2 regions of the Alteromonas sp. 14N.309.X.WAT.G.H12 genome follow, and region 1 is predicted to be linked to the other one. Evidence: predicted binding sites of a transcription regulator. Region 1 holds the regulator's gene; the other holds the start of a gene.
The links. The regulator ArgR, encoded in region 1, controls arginine synthesis, uptake and breakdown. The targets are predictions, from matches to a motif close to ANTGAATANNTATTCANT.
Positions count from the first base shown of each region.

Region 1 (4,205 bases):
ATAAATTCCAGGTTATCAGCAAGGGTATACTGAATCTTGGTCATGATGGAGTTTTTCTCAGTGGCCCCATATAACCAGGTGGAGTTACCATAGTAATAACCACAGCGATCACCGGTATCTACTGTATCATCGATGTCTTCACAAAGGTCACTGTTGTAATAGTAACTGTCGGTGTCGCTATCATAGAAGTTAGCAACGGGGCTGTAAGTAGAATAGCCAACATCTTCACCCACCACAGCGGCATCGGTGACTTCCTGGGTATTTTCATGTTCGGCAACGAAGACAATGCTGCCTTTATCGTTGGTTAAACCTGCTGCAAAGTTATATCGGTTAGAATCACCGCCGTCTACACCTGGATCTTCAAAGGTATAGCCTAATTCCACACCATCAAAGCTTTTTTTGGTGATGATGTTAATTACACCTGCCACCGCATCTGAACCATAGATGGCCGATGCACCGTCGCGTAATATTTCAATGCGCTCTACGATAGACATAGGGATCATGGACATATCTGACGATGAACCACCGTCATAGCCTAAACCCGGTAAGCGTCTGCCATCTAAAAGTACCAAGGTGGCACCAGAGCCTAAACCACGCAGGTTAACTTCGCTGGATGCCGATGCACCAGAGCCATAACCTGATTGGCCACGGTAGGAACCAAAGGTGTTGATAGAAGAATTACGTAATACTTCTGCTACGGACGTATCACCGGATAACTCGATAGATTCTGCAGTGATTACCGTAACCGGGGATACCGATTCTAAATCGGTACGCTTAATACGTGAACCTGTTACTTCGATTTTTTCAATTGGTGCAGCTTCTTCCTCATCAGCGCTTTGTGCAAAGGCTAGAGGTGTGGTTAGCATACTTGCGGTACCCGCAAGTAACATACTGCGTTTTACTGCCAAACTAAGTCGTTTGTTCTTAAACATTAGAGTCCCCTGTCTTGAAGGTGATATTAAATAAAAAATTCATCTTCGTTTGTTGTATTTATTTTTTACGGATGTATCCGGTCGGGGGAATTAAGCACTTCATCGGGATGTTTGGCAATTTACATTTATTGAAATTTGCACGAATTAAGCCGTATTTACCGAAAAATTACATTGCTATAGGAACTATTTACAGTGAATGGGTTTTGGGTTGTTTGTTTTTTGTTCGCGATGTTGTTTTTTTAAAATCTATATTTATTTTGAATAAATGTAAAAAGCTTTTCCTTAAAGTTAAAGATGTATAGTGGTGTGTGAGGGAGAGTAGAGCGCAGGGTATGATGCAGGTTTAGAGGAAGTTTGCACTAACTTTACGTTAGTTTTCACAAACCTTAAAGTTAATTTGCTAGATTAGCAGCGTGTGTTTCTAATTTGTATCTCCTTGGTACGATTTAGTTTTAGCCGCCATATTTTATATGGCGGCTTTTTTTTGTGCTTTTTTAAATTTAATTGGGCGATTTTTAATTATTATAAAATTTGATTTTTGATAGAAATTAAACATTTTCGAATAAATCTTCAACACGTTGTCTTAATTCTTCAATGTGCGTGACATCAGCCGGTGCAATAAATATGGTATCGTCCCCGGCGATGGTGCCTAATACGCCATCTTTTTGACTCAATGAATCCAGTAATCTTGCGATAAGTTGTGCTGCGCCAGGGCTGGTTCTTATGATAACCATCACATTATTGTGTACAATGTCTAGGACAAGTTGTTTTAGTGGGCTTTTTGCCGTAGGCATTCCTAGTTCAGGTGGTAGGCAATAAACCATATCGCCGCGAGCGTTTCGTGTGCGTACTGCGCCAAACTTACTGAGCATGCGAGACACTTTTGACTGGCTGATATTGTCAAAAGCCTGAGATTTTAGCGCTTCTACAATTTCACCTTGAGAACCGAAGCTTTCCGCTTTTAGGATTTCTTTAAAGGCTTTGATCAATTTTTCTTGTTTTAAATTGGCCATAATTTCCTGTCGTAATTGGTGTTAGTAAAGACTTACGCTAATATTGTGCCGTAGCCCACTCGCTTAAGCAATGTTAGTGCATATTAATTCATGATATTGCATAATTTTTCAGTGAATGCCCGATATTCACATAAGATGAGGATTGGGCCATTGAGTTTTGCCGAGCGTTGTTTTAGTGTGACGCTCCGTTTATTTGACAAGTAAATATCCATAGGAGAAATGGTATGAAAGTAGCCGTGTTAGGTGCTGCCGGTGGTATTGGTCAAGCGTTGTCATTGTTGTTGAAAACACAATTGCCTGCTGGTTCTGAATTGGCATTGTACGATGTTGCGCCCGTTGTTCCAGGTGTTGCAGTAGACCTGAGCCACATACCCACAGCGGTGAAAGTTACCGGTCATGGTAAAGATGACTTGGGCGGAGCACTGACAGGTTGTGACGTAGTTCTGATCCCGGCGGGTGTACCTCGCAAGCCTGGTATGGATCGTTCAGACTTGTTCAATATCAACGCAGGTATTGTGAAAGCCCTTATCGAAGGTGTGGCTGATCATTGTCCTTCTGCTTGTATCGGTGTAATTACTAACCCAGTAAATACCACGGTTGCTATTGCAGCTGAAACACTGAAAGCAAAAGGGGTTTACGATAAGAACAAATTGTTCGGTGTAACAACCCTTGACGTTATTCGTGCAGAAACCTTTGTTGCTGATTTAAAAGGACTGGACGTTGCTAGTGTTCACGTTCCTGTTATCGGTGGTCACTCTGGTACAACGATCCTGCCTCTGTTATCACAGGTTGAAGGTGTGTCTTTCACCGATGACGAAGTGGCTAGCCTGACAACTCGCATTCAAAATGCAGGTACCGAAGTGGTTGAAGCTAAAGCCGGTGGCGGTTCTGCAACCCTTTCTATGGGACAAGCGGCTGCCCGTTTCTGTCTGTCTTTAGTTGCAGCGATGCAAGGTGAGAATGTGGTTGAGTACACTTACGTACAAACTGACGACAGCGATGATGCTGCCTTCTTCTCTCACCCTGTTCGTTTAGGACCAAATGGTGTAGAAGAAATTCTGCCTTACGGTGACCTAAGCGCCTTCGAACAGAAAGCAAAAGATGACATGCTGGAAGGTTTACGTGGCGACATCAAAATTGGTGTTGAGTTCGTAAACGGTTAAGCGAAGTCTATTGAATCAAAAGCCGGCTTTTTATAAGCCGGCTTTTTTGTATTTGTACTTATGTTCGCTAGTAAATGTCGCGATGATAACGTTGCGTATCGATGAGAAATTGTACTTTTTCTTCACCCAGGATAGCTAATAGCGCGCCATGTACGCCTTCTCCCATTCCTTCATAACTGCCGCATACATAAATTTGCCCTCCAGCGTCGACTAAGGCTTTTACGTCCTTTGCCGATTGCACGAGCTTGTCTTGCACGTATTGGGGCTGATTAGGACAGCGAGAGAAAACCTTATCCACCCGAATTGTGCTGGATTTAATCGGGGTATCTAAGGTTTGTTCAAGAACATCGTCTTTGTCTGGATAACGCTCGCCATAGAGTAGCCAAATACGGCTTGGCTTAATGGCTAAAGCAGGTTGAGTGAATTTGCTCAGCTGTGCACGTATGCCGGCCAAACCGCTTCCGGCGCCAATAAGCAACAATGGCGAAGTCAGCGCAGGAATGTGGCAGGCGGGGTTAGGTTTTATTTTTCCTTTGACTTGCTCTGCGACAGTCACATAGTGCGTTAGCCAGCCAGAGCCTAATCCCAGTTTACCGTTATCCAGTTTGTGCTGACGAACAATCAGCTTTAGCTGTTTTTCTTCAGGTATCGACGCAATGGTATAACTGCGAGTTGCGTTAAGGGGAAGGGCCGTTAAGCTAGCCACCGGCGATGTGTCGGTTTGCGGTGAATTAAGCTGCCGATAGGTAAGCCAGCGCTTGGCAGTCCAGGCTTGATTTTCAAAGTCAAATTCTAAATCGGGGCTAATATTGTGGTTGTGCAACCAGCGGGTAACTTCCAGTTCGCTGTTTGCTGGTAATATATCGAGAATATCCCCCGCTTCCCATGACATCCGGTCACTGAAAAAAGAAAGTTCGAACAGCGGGGTTTCGGAGGTTTTATTTAATTGGGTACGATTGTCTAAAATAAAATTGTTCGATGTTCCTGTGGCAAAGAAAACGGCACTTTTGCCTGTTTCTCCTTTGGCATGATCCAGCCGGGTAAGGGCTGCACCCGCCGTTGCACCGTGTTTTTCAAGTAATTGATACAGCTGTTCG
Region 1 covers NZ_JBAHZB010000011.1:14,177-18,381, reverse strand. The annotation lists gene V5298_RS05935 (TonB-dependent receptor) at 1-932, opposite strand, end outside; gene argR (transcriptional regulator ArgR) at 1,481-1,945, opposite strand; gene mdh (malate dehydrogenase) at 2,170-3,108, shown strand; gene V5298_RS05920 (flavodoxin domain-containing protein) at 3,176-4,205, opposite strand, start outside.

Region 2 (4,205 bases), on a different contig from region 1:
TTTTTTGTTTGACGAACAGGGACGCTTTATCGAAGGCTACTATATTGTTGGCTTGCTAGCCCAGGCCTTTATCGATAAAGAACCAGAGGCAAAGATTATTTACGATCCCCGGGTTTTTTGGAATACCGAAGATATTATCAAGCAAGCCGGTGGCACACCCATTAAGTCTAAAACCGGCCACGCATTTATTAAAGAGCGTATGCGCAAAGAAGATGCGGTGTACGGTGGCGAAATGAGTGCACACCATTATTTCCGTGATTTTGCTTATTGTGATTCGGGGATGATCCCTTGGTTGTTAGTCGCTGAACTGATGTCGACACGGGAGCAATCGCTGTCAGCCATGGTGGATGCGCGAATCAGCGCTTTTCCATCCTCGGGTGAAATTAATAGCGTGTTAAAAGATGCTGATGCCGCCATTGCACGCATTAAGGCCAAGTATGAAGGGGATGCTCTTGTGGTTGATCATACCGATGGGATTGGTTATGAGTTTGCCAATTGGCGGTTTAATTTACGGAAATCTAATACCGAACCGGTTATTCGTCTCAATGTAGAAGCAAAGGGCGATATGCAATTAATGGAAACAAAAACGGCAGAACTTGTGGCGTTAATACGTGATGAATAAGCCTTGATATTTAAATAAAAAAGCCTCTTTTTTTAAAAATAAAGAGGCTTTTTTTTAGAAAAGTAAAAAAATCATCCAGGCATGACTTAATACCACCACTGTGGTTAATGCCATGCGTAATATTATATAACTCACAATTTCTTCTTTGCTGAGACTTAAGCACTGTTTATCGTAATAAAGCACACCGAGATAACACAAAGAAAGTAGCCCCAATACAAAAGGATGTCCGGCTAAAACCAGACATAACCAGCCAATAAGGGTTGGTAGCATGGCGATATATAACTGGACGCCATAATCGCGCTTAGAAAGTGCGTCCCACCAATAAATGCCACCAAAAAAAGACAGCAGTACCGCAGAATACTGGGTAAAGTATCGGGCGCTGGTAACGAGGGGGAGCCAATCTAAAGCGCCAATCATGGGTAAGAGTATAAAAGGGATCAGGCCTGCAGCACCTAACCAAACCACCGCGTAGGGCATAAACATCTCCAAAAAAAATAGCGCCATAAGGCGCTATTTTATCATGGATTTAGCAATTATTTATCCAGCGGTGTAAATTTACGCTTGCTGTGACCGGTGTATAACTGACGAGGACGACCAATTTTCTGGCCTTTGTCGCTCATCATTTCGTGCCAGTGTGAAATCCAGCCTACGGTACGTGACAATGCGAAAATACAGGTAAACATATTGGTAGGAATACCAATGGCTTTAAGAATGATACCAGAGTAAAAATCAACGTTAGGGAATAATTTTTTCTCAGAGAAATAATCATCGCTTAAGGCAATACGTTCCAGTTCCATTGCTACGTCGAGAAGGGGATCTTTGACATCCAATTCTTTTAATACTTCGTAGCAGCTATCACGCATTACTGTGGCACGGGGATCATAGTTTTTATAAACACGATGCCCAAAGCCCATAAGACGGAAGGGGTCATTTTTGTCCTTCGCACGCTCGATAAACTCTGGAATACGATCAACACTGCCGATCTCTTCTAGCATGTTTAAGCAAGCTTCGTTTGCACCACCGTGAGCAGGGCCCCATAAAGACGCAACACCCGCCGCAATACATGCGTAAGGGTTAGCACCTGAAGAACCCGCTAATCTTACTGTAGAAGTGGAAGCGTTTTGTTCATGGTCTGCGTGCAGCGTAAAGATACGATCCATCGCACGCTCAACCGCAGGACTGATTTTATACTCTTCAGCCGGCACGGAGAACATCATGTTCAGGAAGTTACCTGCGTAGCTTAAATCATTTCGGGGATAAACGAAGGGCTGGCCAATGTTGTACTTATAGCACATGGCTACGAGAGTAGGCATTTTTGCAATAAGACGATGGGCACTACGAATACGCTGTTCAGGATTAGAAACGTCTAGGTCACTATGATAGAACGAAGACATCGCGCCAACGGTACCGCAAAGCATAGCCATGGGGTGTGCGTCATTACGGAAACCATGGAAGAACATGTTAATTTGCTCATGTACCATAGTATGGCGAGTTATTGTTTCGCGGAACTCATCATATTCTTCGTTCGTAGGTGCTTCACCGTTAAGGAGCATGTAGCACACTTCGAGATAAGATGCGTCTCGTGCCAACTCTTCGATGGGATAACCGCGATGAAGTAATACACCTTTTGCACCGTCGATATAAGTGATGGACGATTCGCAAGATCCGGTGGCCATGAAGCCTGGATCGAAAGTGAAATACCCGTGGGCACCTAATGAACGTACATCAATTACATCTTGACCTTCGGTACCGGACAAAATCGGTAATTCGATTTCTATATCACCGGCTTTCAGAATGGCCTTCTGATCTGCCATATATGCTCTCCTCAGAAAAGTTTCTTTGGCAACGTACTCACCACAAATTGGATGAGTTTGTTGTAAAAAGTGGCGTAGTTTTACTTTATTATGCAGGGGAAAGTCAATTTAATTGCATAATTGCATAATAAATATTCTCGTCGATTTTATCAGATACGCGTTAATTACAGTAGGGTACGACGCTGTTTTCTTCTTAGGTAATTAGATTATTTGAATTTTTCATAGTTAACTTTAGTAAAATTTATATGCAATTACACCCGTGACAAATACATACCTTATAAATTTTTATTACATTCGATTCCAATAGGGAAACTGTTATGCTGTTGTAACCCAGTAACGATGTGGGGTGTAGCACGACGGCTCATTTCTGTTTCGTGAAAATACCTCTGTCATCTTCTGAATGTGGTAATTATAATGTTGTATTCTTACCACTGTGGACGCTATAAGACTAAAGTCCTAATACGGTACAAAAAATTGTAATTGTACAATGCGCTGGATATACTCAGCGCTGCTCGAATTAACATTAAATCACAATGTTGTTCGAGTAACATATAATTCACAAGTTGTTAACAAACTCAACGGACGAGATAATTAACAGGTAAAATAACTGAATTACTTTGTCAGGACATAAAAACAACGGGTAATTCTTATCCCTACGGATCAAACAGGCATAAATTGTGAAAAAGCAAAGACCAGTAAATTTAGACCTCAATACAATTAAATTTCCTCCCTCTGCTGTTTCTTCAATTCTCCATCGCATTACCGGCGTAGCCATGTTTTTCGCACTCTTGTTTGTCATTTGGGCATGGGCAGTTTCTGTTTCATCGCCAGAAGGATTTGCAAACGTGCAAACAATTATGGATGGAGTTATTGGAAAGCTCATCGCTATCGGAACAGCCTCTGCACTGACCTATCACATTCTTGGCGGTATCCGTCATGTAATTATGGATATGGGGCATTGGGAAGAACTTGAGTCAGGTAATAACAGCGCCCGTGCCATCATGGCATTGTGGATCGTACTGACCGTCGTACTGGGAGTCGTATTATGGTAACCAACCAGGCAAGTATGAAACGAAATGGCGTACAGGATTTCGTCACGCTTCGCACCACCGCAGCCATCATCACTGCATTCTCTTTGTTTATGGCGTGGTTTTTTATTTCTACAGACGAACTAACCTACGCAGTGTGGCATGGTTTGTTCTCTGGTCTTGGAATGAAGGTATTTACTTTCGTAACCTTGGTTGCTGTGTTGTTTCACGTTCGCGTGGGATTATGGCAAGTCTTAACTGATTACGTGAAATCACCAGGATTACGCGCGGTTTTACAGTTCGCCCTTAACCTGACTGCGTTAGTTTACGTAGTAGTTGGTTTGTTTGTTTTGTGGGGTATCTAAAATGAATAATATGAATTTACCAGTACATGAATTTGACGCTGTAGTAATTGGTGCTGGTGGCGCAGGCATGCGTGCAGCATTACAGATCTCCCAGTCAGGTCAATCCTGTGCTTTGTTATCAAAAGTATTTCCTACTCGTTCTCATACTGTTTCTGCTCAGGGCGGAATTACGGTTGCGTTGGGTAATTCCCACGAAGATAACTGGGAATGGCACATGTATGACACCGTTAAAGGGTCTGATTACATTGGTGACCAAGATGCCATTGAATACATGTGTAAGACGGGACCCGAAGCCATTATAGAAATGGAAAATATGGGCTTGCCATTTTCCCGTTTTGAAAACGGAAAAGTGTATCAACGTCCTTTCGGTGGTCAG
Region 2 covers NZ_JBAHZB010000079.1:5,266-9,470, reverse strand. The annotation lists gene V5298_RS15665 (phosphomannomutase CpsG) at 1-622, shown strand, start outside; gene V5298_RS15660 (DUF3429 domain-containing protein) at 677-1,126, opposite strand; gene gltA (citrate synthase) at 1,156-2,436, opposite strand; gene sdhC (succinate dehydrogenase, cytochrome b556 subunit) at 3,114-3,488, shown strand; gene sdhD (succinate dehydrogenase, hydrophobic membrane anchor protein) at 3,482-3,829, shown strand; gene sdhA (succinate dehydrogenase flavoprotein subunit) at 3,840-4,205, shown strand, end outside.
Region 2: a site for ArgR is predicted at 2,671-2,688, ahead of gltA (citrate synthase). Genes of this name have one in related genera too.